Regions from separate parts of the Catellatospora sp. NPDC049133 genome, predicted to be linked through region 3. Evidence: riboswitches for the same ligand, from Rfam matches in the RefSeq annotation. Region 3 holds a riboswitch; each other region holds the start of a gene.
What was found. A riboswitch is a leader RNA that binds a small molecule or an ion and turns the genes downstream of it on or off. The one in region 3 is predicted to bind cobalamin.
Positions count from the first base shown of each region.

Region 1: it holds a riboswitch for cobalamin, as region 3 does, so the genes downstream of both, AB0B35_RS29885 (ribonucleoside-diphosphate reductase subunit alpha) here and AB0B35_RS11870 (ABC transporter substrate-binding protein) in region 3, are expected to answer to the same signal.
Region 2: it holds a riboswitch for cobalamin, as region 3 does, so the genes downstream of both, AB0B35_RS02455 (putative cobaltochelatase) here and AB0B35_RS11870 (ABC transporter substrate-binding protein) in region 3, are expected to answer to the same signal.

Region 1 is NZ_JBEZDT010000030.1:86,695-91,546, reverse strand. It holds gene AB0B35_RS29900 (BTAD domain-containing putative transcriptional regulator) at 1-29, shown strand, start outside; gene ftrA (transcriptional regulator FtrA) at 273-1,256, opposite strand; gene AB0B35_RS29890 (rhodanese-like domain-containing protein) at 1,352-1,828, shown strand; cobalamin riboswitch at 2,005-2,195, shown strand; gene AB0B35_RS29885 (ribonucleoside-diphosphate reductase subunit alpha) at 2,493-4,852, shown strand, end outside.
Region 2 is NZ_JBEZDT010000002.1:35,536-40,387, forward strand. It holds gene AB0B35_RS02455 (putative cobaltochelatase) at 1-1,742, opposite strand, end outside; cobalamin riboswitch at 1,826-1,988, opposite strand; gene AB0B35_RS02460 (trypsin-like serine protease) at 2,208-3,641, shown strand; gene AB0B35_RS02465 (M14 family zinc carboxypeptidase) at 3,787-4,852, shown strand, end outside.
Region 3 is NZ_JBEZDT010000008.1:246,371-251,222, reverse strand. It holds gene AB0B35_RS11890 (C40 family peptidase) at 1-294, opposite strand, end outside; gene mqnE (aminofutalosine synthase MqnE) at 444-1,613, shown strand; gene AB0B35_RS11880 (hypothetical protein) at 1,617-2,051, shown strand; gene AB0B35_RS11875 (DUF4229 domain-containing protein) at 2,110-2,415, shown strand; cobalamin riboswitch at 2,455-2,585, shown strand; gene AB0B35_RS11870 (ABC transporter substrate-binding protein) at 2,688-3,605, shown strand; gene AB0B35_RS11865 (iron ABC transporter permease) at 3,607-4,635, shown strand; gene AB0B35_RS11860 (ABC transporter ATP-binding protein) at 4,635-4,852, shown strand, end outside.

The DNA.
Region 1 (4,852 bases), on a different contig from region 3:
TGGAGAGCACCCGCGCCGTGTCGTCGTGATCGCCGGGGGTGGCGGAGATCCGCCGCCGTTCGGGGCGATGGCGGGACCGCGCCGCGTGCGATGGTGCGCATCGATCGGGATCTCGAAAGGAGGATTCGCATGCGCAGACTTCTCGTCAGGATGGCGCCGACGGCCGCCGTGGCCGCGCTCGCCGTGCTGGGCTTCGCCGGCGCCGCCCAGGCGAACGGCGGTTTCGAGTGGGGCTGATCGCCGCCCCGCCGCACGGACCAGGCGTTCCGCGGCTACCGGCCGCGGAACGTCCGCCGGTACGACGACGGCGAGGTGCGCATGCACCGGCTGAAGTGGTGCCGGAACGTGGCCGGTGAGTCGAAGCCGACCGCGGCGGCGACCTGCTCGACGGGGGAGTCCGAGGTCTCCAGCAGCGGCAGGCTGGCCGCCACGCGCTGGTCGATGAGCCAGCGGATCGGGCTGGTGCCGGTGTGCCGGGCGAAGTGGCGCAGGAAGCTGCGCGGGGACATGCGCGCGTGCGCGGCCAGCAGGTTCACCGTGAGCGGCTCGGTCAGGTGGTCCAGTGCCCAGGCCATTGCGCGGGCCACGCCGTCGTCGTCGATGACGTCGCGCACGGGCAATTCGATGAACTGCGCCTGGCCGCCGTCGCGGTGCGGCGGCAGCACCAGCCGCCGGGCGACCGTGTTGGCGATCTGCGCGCCGTGGTCGCGGCGCACCAGGTGCAGGCACAGATCCAGCCCGGCCGCGCTGCCCGCGCTGGTGATCACCTGGCCGGCGTCGACGTAGAGCACGTCGGGGGTCACCTCGACCAGCGGATGGCGCTCGCGCAGCAGTGGGGCGTACTTCCAGTGCGTGGTGGCCGCCCGGCCGTCCAGCAGGCCCGCCGCGGCCAGCGCGAACGCGCCGGAGCAGATGGAGACCATCCGAGCGCCCCGGTCGGCGGCCGTGCGCAGGGCCTCGACCAGCGCGGGGGAGACCTCGCCGCGGACGTCGGCAACCCCCGGAACGATCACGGTGTCGGCGGCGGCCAGCACGGCCAGGCCGTGCCGGGCGGTGATCGAGAAGCCGCCGACGGCCGGCATCGGCTCCGGCGTCTCGGCGCAGACGTCGAGGTCGTACCAGGCGACGTCGAGCTCGGGGCGGGGCAGGCCGAACACCTCCACCACGCAGCCCAGCTCGAAGGGCGCCATCCCGGCGTAGGCCAGCACCGCGATCCGGTGCCGGGCGCGGGTCTCCAGTGTCACCGGCGTACCCATGGCGAGATCTTAGCGGACAGCGGCGTTCTCGCCACTTCTGGTGGCCCGGCCGGCTCGACAGGGTGGAACCAGTGACCGACCAGAAGGAGCCGACCATGCCCGCCGTTGTCACCACCTCCGCAGTGCTCAGCACGCCCCCGGCCGCCGCCGGCGTCGCCGCCGCGCACTTCGCCGCCCGCCTGTCGTTCGAGGCCGACGTGTCCGACGTGTCCGCCGACCTGGCGTCCGGCGCACCCGGCTTCGTGCTCGTCGACTCCCGCTCGCTGGAGGCGTGGGAGCAGGGGCACCTGCCCGGCGCGGTGCACCTGCCCACCGCCGAGATCGCGGCACGGGCGGCCGAGGTCGTGCCGGCCGGCAGCGTCGTGGTCACCTACTGCTGGGGGCCTGGCTGCAACGGTGCGACCCGGGCCGCACTGGCCTTCGCCCGTCTGGGCTACCAGGTCAAGGAGATGCTCGGCGGGTACGAGTACTGGGTGCGCGAGGGCTTCGACACGCAGACCTTCCTCGGGCTGCGCAAGAACGACGTGGACCCGCTGACGGCCCCCGCGAGCGGCGCGGCCTGCGCCTGCTGACCGCCCGCATCGACGCCGGTGAGGGCGGGCCATCGACGACACGCCGAGCCTATATGGGGCCGCTGTTGTCTGCGTGCCACTAGATGTAGTGTGAGGGCATCGCTGGTCCACCCCTCCGGCCCCCTCGGGGCCGGGTTTCGGGGTGCGCGCGAGCCGCCGCAGGGCGGTCCGCGCTGAGGGAATCCGGTGCGATTCCGGAGCTGCCCCGCAGCGGTGAGTGGGAACGAAGCCGTCCCGCCCTCCTCCCGCGAAGAGGGGAGCGGACAGCACTGGGCCGGTCCGGCCTGGGAAGCGACGGCGTAGGGGGTCTACGGCAGCATGGTGTCCGCACCGCGCCGCCCGGCCGCGCCCACGAGCCCGAAGACCTGCCGGCGTGCGTGCCGCGGACGGTTCCGCGACGCGCCCGCGACCCACTGTGCCGACTGCGCCGTTGCGCGGCAGGGCCAGGGGCCGCGACACCGGACCGCGCGGGATGGTCCTCGGTGGACGGCGTAGGCCCGGACCAGCCGGGTCGGTGCCGTTCGCGTGCCCTCCCGCGCTTGAACGAGGGGGAGCGCACACTTTGACCAGCACCACCTTCCGCAACACCGCCGACTCCGGCACCGCCGACGCCGCGCCGCTCACCGCGTCGCTCGCGACACTGCTCGCCGAGGCGGCGCAAGGGCTGCCCGATGTGGACCACACGGCCGTGCTGACCCCGGTAGCGGCCGGCGTCTGGCCCGGCGCGACCGAGGCCGATCTGCGCTTGCGGGCCGTCGAGACGGCCGCCGCCCTGGTGGCCCAGGAGCCGTCGTACAGCCGGCTCGCGGCGCGGCTGCTCACCGTGCACATCACCGCGGAGGCGGCCACCCAGGGCGTCACCGACTTCCCTAGTTCCGTGCGCGCCGCGCACGCGGCCGGGCTGCTCGCCGACGACCTGGCCGCGTTCGTCGCGACCCACGCGGACGAGCTGGGGGAACTCGTGGACCCGGCCGCCGACGACCGCTTCGAGTACTTCGGGCTGCGCACCGTCTACGACCGCTACCTGCTGCGGCACCCGGTGACCCGCAAGGTGCTGGAGACACCCCAGCAGTTCCTGCTCCGGGTCGCCTGCGGCCTGATGGGCGAGGTCGGCGACGCGGGCAGTGCCGGGCGGCGGCTGCCGGGCAGTGTCACCGAGGTCGGGCGGCTGTACGCCATCCTCAGCCGGCTGGCGTACCTGCCCAGCTCGCCGACGCTGTTCAACGCCGGCGCCCGCCGACCGCAGCTGAGCAGCTGCTTCCTGCTCGACTCGCCGCGCGACGAGCTGGAGTCGATCTACGAGCGCTACGGCCAGATCGCGCGGCTGTCCAAGTACGCCGGGGGCATCGGGGTGGCGTGGAGCCGGATCCGGTCCCGGGGCTCGCTGATCCGCGGCACGAACGGGCTGTCCAACGGCATCGTGCCGTGGCTGCGCACGCTGGACTCCAGCGTCGCCGCCGTCAACCAGGGCGGCCGGCGCAAGGGCGCGGCCTGCGTCTACCTGGAGACCTGGCACGCCGACCTGGACGAATTCCTGCAGCTGCGCGACTCGACCGGCGAGGAGAGCCGGCGCACCCACAACCTGCACCTGGCCAACTGGGTGCCGGACGAGTTCATGCGCCGGGTCGAGGCCGACGCGAGCTGGTCGCTGTTCGATCCGAAGGACGTGCCGGAGCTGGTCGACCTGTGGGGCGAGGAGTTCGACACGGCCTACCGGGCCGCCGAGTCCGCCGGGCGCGCGGTGCGCACGGTCCAGGCCCGGGAGCTGTACGGCCGCATGATGCGCACCCTGGCGCAGACCGGCAACGGCTGGATGACGTTCAAGGACGCCGCCAACCGCGCCTGCAACCAGACCGCGGTCGCCGGCAACACGGTGCACCTGTCCAACCTGTGCACCGAGATCCTGGAGGTGACCAGCGACGGCGAGACGGCGGTGTGCAACCTCGGCTCGATCAACCTGGCCGCGCACCTCGGCGACGACGGCGTCGACTGGGACACGCTGCGCGACACGGTGCGCACCGCCGTACGCGTGCTCGACCGCACCATCGACCTGTCCTACTACCCGACGGGCGAGGCGGCCGGGGCCAACAACCGGTGGCGGCCGATCGGCCTGGGCGTGATGGGCCTGGCCGACGTCTTCTTCACGTTACGCCTGGACTTCGACTCGCCCGAGGCGCTGGCGCTGTCCACCCGCATCGCCGAGGAGATCGCGCTCGCGGCGTACGACACCAGTGCCGACCTGGCCGCCGAGCTGGGCACGCACCCGTCGTACGCGGACACCCGCGCCGCCCGCGGCGTCCTGCACCCCGACCACTACCCGGACGCGACCCGCACCCGCCCCTGGGCCTGGGACGAGCTGGCCGCCAAGGTCGCCCGCACCGGCCTGCGCAACTCGCTGCTCATCGCGATCGCGCCCACGGCCACCATCGCCTCGATCGCCGGCTGCGCCGAGTGCATCGAGCCGCCGGTCGCCAACGTCTTCAAGCGCGAGACCCTGTCCGGCGAGTTCCTCCAGGTCAACCGCTACCTCGTCGACGAACTCAAGGCCCGCGGCCTGTGGACCGCCGCCCTGCGCGAACACATCCTCGCCGCCGAAGGCTCCATCGCCGCGATCCCCGAGATCCCCGCCGAACTGCGCACCCGCTTCCGCACCGCCTGGGAGCTCCCCCAACGCGCCCTCATCGACCTGGCCGCCGCCCGCACCCCCTTCATCGACCAGTCTCAGTCCCTCAACCTCTTCATGGCCTCCCCCGACATCGGCAAACTCTCCTCCATGTACGCCTACGCCTGGCGAAAAGGCCTCAAAACCACCTACTACCTCCGCTCCCGCCCCGCCACCACCATCACCCCCACCACCGTAAGGAAGGGCACCTTCCCATCGGTTTCCGTGGAGGAAGGGCACCTTCTTAACGCTGCGGTGGGCGCAGGCAGCGCCGATGCGGCGCTGCCGGAGGCGGTGCGGGTCGGCGGCTCCGCGGTGGCCGGCGGCGTGCCCGGACTTCCGGCGCAGCCGCTGCGGACCGC
Region 2 (4,852 bases), on a different contig from region 3:
TCACGCCGCTGGTACGCGTCGAGCAGCAGCGACAGCACCGCGCCCTTCACCGCGCCCATGCGCTGCCGGGCCGCCATCGACCCGGAGGCGTCCACGCAGAACAGCACCAGGTTCGACTCGCGCCCCTGCCGCACCGGCTCGCGCAGGTCGGCCGCGACCAGCCGCAGCGGGCCGCCGGGGGTCCGGCCCCGGGCGTGCTGCCGCCCGGCCGCCGCCCGCACGGTCGCCGCCAGGTGCAGCGCGGCCAGGGTGCCGCCGGGCACCCGCGCGCCGACGGTCCGACCCATCCGGGTGTACGCGGGTGAGCGCCGCCCCGCCGCACCCTCCCCCACTCCCTGCACCGCGAACAGCCGCGCCCGCCGTGGCGTCGCCGCCTCGGCGTGCTGCTGCCCCGCCGACGCGTAACGCCCCTCGTCGGCCCCGTCCCGCTGCCGGGTGTCCCCCTGCGGCACCGGCCGCGGCGGCGTGCCGCCCTCGTCCGGGGCCGCACCGCGGGGCCCGCCCGGCCGCGGACCGCCGTCCGGACCGTCGTCGTCCGGGCCACCGTCGGGCCCGTCGTCCGGACCGGAGCCGTCCGGCCCGTCACCGTCCAGGTCGGCGTCACCGTCGAGATCGGCCTTCGGGGCGCCCTCGCCGCCCGCCGCACGGTCCTGGTCGCCGGGAGCACCTGGGCCGTCGTGGGAGCCGTCGGGTTCAGCCGGCGGGGGTGCGCTGTTCAACGCGTCCTCCAGGGCCTGCTCGTCGAGGTCCGGGGCGTCGAACGGGTCGCGCCGGCGGCGGTGCGGCAGCGCCAGCCGGGCCGCGTCCCGCACGTCCTGCTCGGTGACCCGGCCGCGGCCGTGCCAGGCGGCCAGGGCCAGCGCGGCGCGGGCCACCACCAGGTCGGCCCGCAGCCCGTCCACCTCGAACGCGGCGCACACGTGGGCGATGCGGGTCAACTCCGCGTCAGGCAGTTCCACCGTGGGCAGCCGCCGCCGGGCGGTGTCGATGCGCTCGGCCAGCTCGGCGTCCGCCTCGGCCCACCGCGCCGCGAACCCGGCCGGGTCGGCCTCGTACGCCAGCCTCCGCCGCACCACCTCGACCCGCTCCTTCGGCTCACGCGGGGCGCGCACCTGCACCGCCAGCCCGAACCGGTCGAGCAGCTGCGGGCGCAGCTCGCCCTCCTCCGGGTTCATGGTCCCCACCAGCAGGAACCGGGCGGCGTGGCGCACCGAGACGCCGTCGCGCTCCACGTACGCCTCGCCCATCGCGGCGGCGTCGAGCAGCAGATCCACCAGGTGGTCGTGGAGCAGGTTCACCTCGTCGACGTAGAGCACGCCGCGGTGCGCCCCGGCCAGCAGGCCCGGCGAGTACGCGGCCTGCCCGGCGGTCAGCGCCCGTTCCAGGTCCAGCGCGCCGACCAGCCGGTCCTCGGTCGCCCCGACGGGCAGCTCGATCAGCCTGGCGCGCCGGACAATGACCCCCTGACCGGCGGTCTTACCGGCGCTGTGCGGCCCGTCCGGGCACGCGCCGTACGGCGACGCCGGGTCGCAGCCGAACCGGCATCCGGCGACGACCTCGACCTGCGGCAGCAGCCCGGCCAGGGAACGGACCACGGTGGACTTGGCGGTGCCCTTCTCGCCGCGCACCAGCACCCCGCCGATGGCGGGCGAGACGGCGTTGAGCAGTAGGGCGAGCCTGAGGTCGGCGAGGCCGACGACGGCGGAGAACGGGTACAGCGGGGTCAAAGCCCGCTCAGGCACGAGCCCATGCGCGAGTCCTCTCCGCGGGTTTCCTCGCCCGCGAAATCCGGTGAAGTGACGCCGTGCGGCGTCGTGAGCGGCCGGAGTGTCCTGGCTCCCGGATCGACGCTTCCCCTCGGCCTTCCAACCGTGTCAACGGCCGTGGCCTGGTGCCGAAACGGCGCGCGTCGTGAGACGGAGCCGCTCGGGAGGGGTCGCTCCCCGGTGACAGTGGCGGGACCGCCCCGGACTCGCACCGGGTTCCTCCACTGCCGCTCACCGGCCATCGTGACGGACGCGGTGCGCCGCGTCAAAGCGGGTCGCCCGTACGGAGGCATGTGTCACGCCCCGGCGGGCCCGACATCAGCACGTAACAATTAACTTCGATATTGCTATGTATCGTTGTCTTCCGCTAGCTTCCAGGGAAACTCTCCGGCGATCCGGCGCCAGAAGCGCTCGGCGCCGGGTGGACCTTGGGAGGATCCTGTGCGGAATTCACTACGAACGGCGCTGCGCGCCGGCGCCATCGCGCTGGCCGGCGCCATGCTCGCCCTGGGCTCGGCCGCCGTCCCGGCGCAGGCCGCGCCGAGCCCGGACGGCACGATCACGCCTCAGGTCGTCGGCGGGACCCGGGCCGCGCAGGGCGAGTTCCCGTGGATGGTGCGCCTGTCCATGGGCTGCGGCGGCGCGATGTACACCCAGAGCCTGGTGCTGACCGCCGCCCACTGCGTCGGCGCGACCGGCAACAACACCTCGATCACGGCCACCTGGGGCGTCGTCGACCTGCAGGACCCGACCCGCACCACCCGCACCTCGAACTACGTGTACCGCGCCCCGGGCTACAACGGCACCGGCAAGGACTGGGCGCTGATCCGCCTGTCCAGCCCGATCACCACGGCCCCGCTGCTGAAGATCGCCACGGACACGTCGCTGCACAGCGGCAACTTCGACGTGATGGGCTGGGGCGCGGCCACCGAGGGCGGCGGCCAGCAGCGTTACCTGCTCAAGGCGCAGGTCCCGTTCATCACCGACACGCAGTGCCAGAGCGCCGGCGGCGACTACTCCGGCCTGGTCTTCAACGAGGAGATCTGCGCGGGCAACTGGAGCTCCGGCGGCGTCGACACGTGCCAGGGCGACTCCGGCGGCCCGATGGTCAAGAAGAACGCCTCCAACGAGTGGATCCAGGTCGGCATCGTGAGCTGGGGCATCGGCTGCGCCCGCCCGCAGAACCCGGGCGTGTACACCGAGGTCCGCTACTTCGCGACCGACATCTACAACGCGGCGGTCTCCCTCGGCGGGGCCCCGGGCGGCGTCTCCGTCACCGGCCCCGGCAACCAGTCGACCGTCGTCGGCACCGCCGTCACCCTGAACAGCACCGCCTCGGGCGGCACCGCGCCGTACAGCTGGTCGGCCAGCGGCCTGCCGGCCGGCACCTCGATCAGCGCCTCGACCGGCCAGATCACCGGCACGCCGACCACCGCGGGCACCTACACCGTGACCGTCACCGCGACCGACAGCGCGAGCAAGACCGGCACGGCCTCGTTCACCTGGACGGTCAACCCGGTCGGCAGCTGCGCCGCGGCCACCAACGGCACCGACGTGAGCATCCCGGACAACAACAGCACCGGGGTGTACAGCAACATCACGATCTCCGGCTGCACGGGCAACGCCGGTTCGTCGTCCAAGGTAGAGGTGCACATCGTGCACACGTACAAGGGTGACCTGATCGTGGACCTCGTCGCACCGGACGGCTCGGTGTACAACCTGCACAACCGGTCGGGCGGCAGCACCGACAACATCGACACCATCTACACGGTGAACCTGTCCTCCGAGGTCAAGAACGGCACCTGGCGCCTGCGCGCCCGCGACGCCGCCTCGATCGACACCGGCTACATCAACTCCTGGACGCTCACCCTCTGAGTCCGTCGCACCATCCCCGGGCCCGGCTCCGCGACCAGCGGAGCCGGGCCTGCTCCCGACCCGCCTCCACCGACCCCCTCGGAGGTAACCCGTGCGCAGACTCGCGCTCGTCCTCACCACCCTGGTCACCGGCGTGGCCCTCACCGTGCCCGGCCCGGCCGGTGGCGCGCCCGCCGACGACTTCACCCTCGCCGGCTCCCAGCAGTACCTGGTCACCGGCCCGCAGACCTTCGCCGACCGCGACGCGGTCGCCCGCACCGGAGCGGCGATCGACCTGATCGAGCACGGCAAGATCTACATCACCGCGAACACGACCGAGGCCGACCGCATCCGCCGCCTGGGCTTCGGCCTGGAGCTGCTGCCCCCGCCGTCCTCGCGGGTCACCGGGCCGAACGCGGTCCCGCTCGACTTCCCGTCGGCCGACGGCGGCTTCCACAACTACGCCGAGATGAACACCGAGATCAACCAGATCGTCGCCGACCACCCGACGCTGGTCCGCAAGTCCGTCATCGGCACCTCGTACGAGGGCCGCCAGATCGTCGCGCTGAAGATCTCCGACAACGTCGCCACCGACGAGAACGAGCCCGAGATCCTGTTCAACGCGCACCTGCACGCCCGCGAGCACCTCACCGTCGAGATGGCGCTCTACCTGGCCAACCTGTTCACCGACGCGTACGCCACCGACAGCCGGGTCAAGGCCGTGGTCGACTCGCGCGAGATCTGGATCGTGCCGGACCTCAACCCCGACGGCGGCGAGTACGACATCGCCACCGGCTCCTACCGCTCCTGGCGCAAGAACCGCCAGCCGAACTCGGGCAGCTCGGCGGTCGGCACCGACATCAACCGCAACTTCGGCTACAAGTGGGGCTGCTGCGGCGGCTCCTCGGGCAGCCCGTCGTCGGAGACCTACCGCGGCCCGTCGGCGTTCTCCACCCCTGAGGCGTCGGTGCTGCGCGACTTCGTGCTGTCCCGCCGCGTCGGCGGTGTGCAGCAGATCAAGGCGAACATCGACTTCCACACGTACGGCGAGCTGATCCTGTGGCCGTTCGGGTACACCACCGCCGACACCGTGAACCCGGGCATGACCACCGACGAGCGCAACACGTTCGCCACCATCGGCCAGCAGATGGCGGCGACCAACTCCTACACCCCCGAACAGGGCAGCGACCTGTACGTCACCGACGGCGACATCACCGACTGGCTCTGGGGCG
Region 3 (4,852 bases):
GCGGGCGCCGAGCACGGACAGCTCCAGCTCGGCGGCGCTGTACTGCGCCAGCAGCGCGGCGTGGGCGGTCAGCGGCTGGGTGCGGGGCATGCTCAGCGAGCCGAACGGCAGCGTCGGCAGCCCGTCGGGCTGGGGGCGCAGGCCGGCGTCCGGGATCGAGGTGATCTTCGAGCCGATCGGCGGGTCGGCGGACGCGGGCATGGCGATGCCACCGGCGATGAGCGCGCTGAGAACAGCCGAGCCCACCGCGACCTGGCTCTGCCGTCGAGCCTGCCCGCTTCGACGCTTGGACATCGTTGGCCCCGTCCTCCCCGTTGGTCCCACAAGGTTCCTACCGGAAATCAGGATCGCTGTCGACCCTTCTGTCCCGGTGGCGTCAAGCTGAACAGCAGCTGTCAAGGGCAGCAGCAGGCACGTCGGCGGCACGTCGTAGGCTCACTGCCATGGACGTGGGTTTGAAGCGGGAGCTGGAGCAGAAGGTCTACGCCGGGGAGCGGCTCAGCCGCGAAGACGGCGAGGCTCTCTACGCGAGTGACGATCTGGCCTGGCTGGGGCGGCTCGCGCACCACGTCCGGACGGAGAAGAACGGCGACCGGGTGATGTTCAACGTCAACCGGCACCTGAACCTGACGAACGTCTGCTCGGCCAGCTGCGCTTACTGCTCCTTCCAGCGCAAGCCCGGGGAGAAGGACGCCTACACCATGCGGGTGGAGCAGGCCGTCGCCAAGGCGCTGGAGATGAAGGACGAGCAGCTCACCGAGCTGCACATCGTCAACGGTCTGCACCCGACGCTGCCGTGGCGCTACTACCCGCGCGTGCTCAAGGAACTCAAGCAGGCCCTGCCGAACGTCAAGCTGAAGGCGTTCACCGCGACCGAGGTGCAGTGGTTCGAGAAGATCTCCGGCCTGACCGCCGACGCGATCCTCGACGAGCTGATGGAGGCGGGCCTGGAGTCGCTGACCGGCGGTGGCGCCGAGATCTTCGACTGGGAGGTCCGCCAGCACATCGTCGACCACGCCTGCCACTGGGAGGACTGGTCGCGCATCCACCGCCTGGCGCACAGCAAGGGCCTGCGCACCCCCTCGACGATGCTCTACGGCCACATCGAGGAGCCGCGGCACCGCGTCGACCACGTGCTGCGCCTGCGCGAGCTGCAGGACGAGACCGGCGGCTTCACCGTCTTCATCCCGCTGCGCTACCAGCACGACTTCCACGACAGCGCGGACGGCAAGATCCGCAACCGGATCCAGGCGCGCACCACGATGGCGAGCCCGGCCGAGTCGCTCAAGACGTTCGCGGTGTCCCGGCTGATGCTGGACAACTTCGACCACATCAAGTGCTTCTGGGTCATGCACGGCCTGTCGCTGGCGCAGCTGTCGCTGAACTTCGGCGTCGACGACCTGGACGGCTCGGTCGTCGAGTACAAGATCACGCACGACGCGGACTCGTACGGCACGCCGAACACGATGCACCGCGACGACCTGCTCCACCTGATCTGGGACGCGGGCTTCAGCCCGGTCGAGCGGGACACCCGCTACCAGGTCGTCAAGGAGTACGGCGCGCCGGTCAGCATGGCCGAGCGGCGCAGCGAGCCGCAGCAGGTCTGGGCCTGACGGGTGGCCGATCCGCAGAGCCCGGCCGAGGAGCAGCGCAAGGGCCCGCGGCGGGACGCGTCCGGGCGCATCGTCTCGCTCACCGACCTGGTGGCGTACGCGCTGGCCGGGTTCGCCATCAGCGTGCTCGGCATGATCGCCTTCGACGGTCTGTTCGCCCTGCTCGGCATGGGCGAGTTCGGTGACCTCACCGGCTGGCTCGCGGTGATCTTCCCGGCGATCATCTTCGTGGAGCAGTTCAAGGCGGCCGCGGGCCACCGCGGGCGGCTCGCCGTGGCCCCGGCCGCCGGACTGGTGGCCGTCGTGCTGGGCGTGCTCGCGGTAGGCGTGGCGTCGGGATTGCCGCCGCTGGTCTCCGGCGGGCTGGGCGCGCTGGTCACCACGGTGGTGTACGCGGTGCTGTGGCACCTCGGCCTGGTGGTCGCCGAACGGGGCTGACCGGCCCCTCGCGCGGGGCTGACCGAGGCCGGGCAGGTTCGGCGGCTACCCTGGACCGGTGAGTCCTGCTGTCAAGTACACGCTCGCCAGGCTGATGCTCTTCCTGGCCGTCTTCGCCGCGCTGTGGTTCGTGCCGAACCTGAGCACGCTGCTCAAGCTGATGATCGCCATCCTGGTGTCGGCGGCGGCGAGCTATTTCCTGCTGCGCAACCTGCGTGACGACGTGGCCGCCCAGGTCGAGGGCGCGGTGGACCGCCGCAAGGCCGAGAAGGACCGGCTGCGCGCGGCCCTGGCCGGCGAGACCGAGCCCACCGAGGACGTGCCCGCCGCCGAGGCCGAAGAGGTCCACAAGACCCAGGCGTGATGAGCCTGCGCACATCCTCCACTCCGCGTCGTGAGCATCGGCACGGGTGTGTATTAGCGTGTCGCCTGACTGTCCCGCAGCGAAGCCGGTGTGAACCCGGCGCTGTCCCGCAACTGTGATCCCACCTCGGTGGGCGAGCCAGGTCGCCTGCGGCAGTCGCGAACCACGCTCTCGAGGAAGGGCGTCTCGCGGACCGGGCTGCCCCACCTGATCGGGCCCTGTCGGCGAAGGACCTGCCTCGACCGATAGGAGGATCAGTGCGTACCCGTTTCCTGTCCCGCCGCGCGCTCGGCGCGCTGGCCGCCGCCGGCCTCGTCGCCGCGCTCGGGGCCTGCGCCACCAACGACCCGGCGACCCCTACCCCGTCGAGCGCCGCCGCGGCGTACCCGGTGACCGTCGGCTCGGTGACGCTGCCCGCGCAACCGGTGAAGATCATTTCGCTGTCGCCCACCACGACCGAGATGCTCTTCGCGATCGGCGCCGGCGGCCAGGTCGTCGCCGTCGACGACAACTCGAACTTCCCGGCGAACGCGCCGAAGACGGAGCTGTCGGGCTTCCAGCCCAACGCCGAGGCCGTCGCCGCCAAGAGCCCCGACCTGGTCGTGCTCAGCACCGACGCCAACAACGTGGTCGCCCAGCTGACCACCCTCAAGATCCCGGTTTACGTGGCCCCGGCCGCCGTGACGCTGGACGACACGTACAAGCAGCTCGCCGAGCTGGGTGAGCTGACCGGGCACAAGGCCGAGGCGGCCGCGCTCAGCCAGCGGATGAAGGACGACATCGCCAAGCTGGTCAAGGACCTGCCCAAGCGCGCGACCCCGCTGTCCTACTACTACGAGCTGGACCCGACGCTTTACTCGGTGACCTCGAAGACGTTCATCGGCTCGCTGTTCGAGCTGGCCGGCCTGAAGAACGTGGCCGACGCCGCCGACACCAAGGGCAGCGGCTACCCGCAGCTCACCGCGGAGTCGCTGGTCAAGTCGAACCCTGACCTGATCTTCCTGGCCGACACCAAGTGCTGCCAGCAGAACCTGGACACCGTCAAGGCCCGTGCGGGCTGGGCGGGCATGACCTCGGTCAGCAAGGGCCAGGTCATCGCGCTGGACGACGACATCGCCTCGCGCTGGGGTCCCCGCGTCGTCGACCTGATCCGCGCGATCGTCGACGCCGCGAACAAGGTCCCGGCCTGACGTGACGACTCTGCGACCGGCACGGCTGCGTCCCGGGTGGCTCGCCGCCGGGATCGGAGCCGTGCTGGTCGCGCTCGTCGCCGGGGTCGCCCTGGGCCCGGTGACGCTGCCGCCCGGCTCGGTCGCGGCGGAGCTGCTCAACCTGATCCCCGGCGTGGACCTGCCGTCGGGGCTGAACGAGCGCGAGATTGCCATCATCACCGAGCTCCGGCTCCCCCGGGTGGTGCTGGGCCTGCTGGTCGGCGCGATGCTGTCCCTGGCCGGCGGTTGCTATCAGGGCGTCTTCCGCAACCCGCTGGCCGACCCGTACCTGCTCGGTGTCGCTGCGGGCGCCGGGCTGGGCGCGACCATGGCGATCGCCTTCCGGGCCGGGGCGGTGCTGCCGCTGGCCGCGTTCGCCGGGGCGGGCATCGCGGTCGTGGTCACCTACCTGCTCGGGGTGGCAGGCGGACGGGACCGCTCGTCGGCGACGCTGATCCTGGCCGGTGTCGCCGTGTCGAGCTTCCTCGCCGCGATCCAGACCTACCTGCTGCAGCGCAACGTGGACACCATCCGCGAGGTGTACTCCTGGCTGCTCGGGCGGCTGGCCACCAACGGCTGGCACGAGGTGACGCTGCTGCTGCCGTACGCGCTGGTCACCACGGTCGTGGTGCTGGCCCTGCGCCGGGAGCTGGACGTGCTCGGCGTCGGCGACACCGAGGCGGCGAGCCTGGGCCTGCACCCGCAGCGCTCCCGGCTGATCCTGCTGGCCGCGGCCTCGCTGGGCACCGCCGCCGCGGTCGCCGTGTCGGGGCTGATCGGCTTCGTCGGCATCATCGTGCCGCACGTGGTGCGACTGCTGGCCGGTGGTTCGTACCGGTCGATCCTGCCGCTGTCGCTGCTGTTCGGCGCGGCCTTCCTGGCCCTGGCCGACCTGGCCGCGCGCACCCTGATCGCCCCGGGCGAGCTGCCGATCGGCGTGGTCACCGCGTTCTTCGGCGCGCCGTTCTTCATCCTGGTGCTGCGGTCGACCCGGCGGGTGAGCGTCTGATGCTGGCCGTCGAGGACGTCCGGGTGACCCTGGGCGACGCCGAGATCCTGCACGGCGTGGACCTGACCGTGGCCTCCGGCGAGTGGGTCACCGTGATCGGCCCCAATGGCGCGGGCAAGTCGACCCTGCTGCGGGCCGTGGGCGGCGCGGTGCCGTGCCACGGGAAGATCATCATCGACGGTGCGCCCACCAGCGCGCTGCCGCGCCGCCGCCGCGC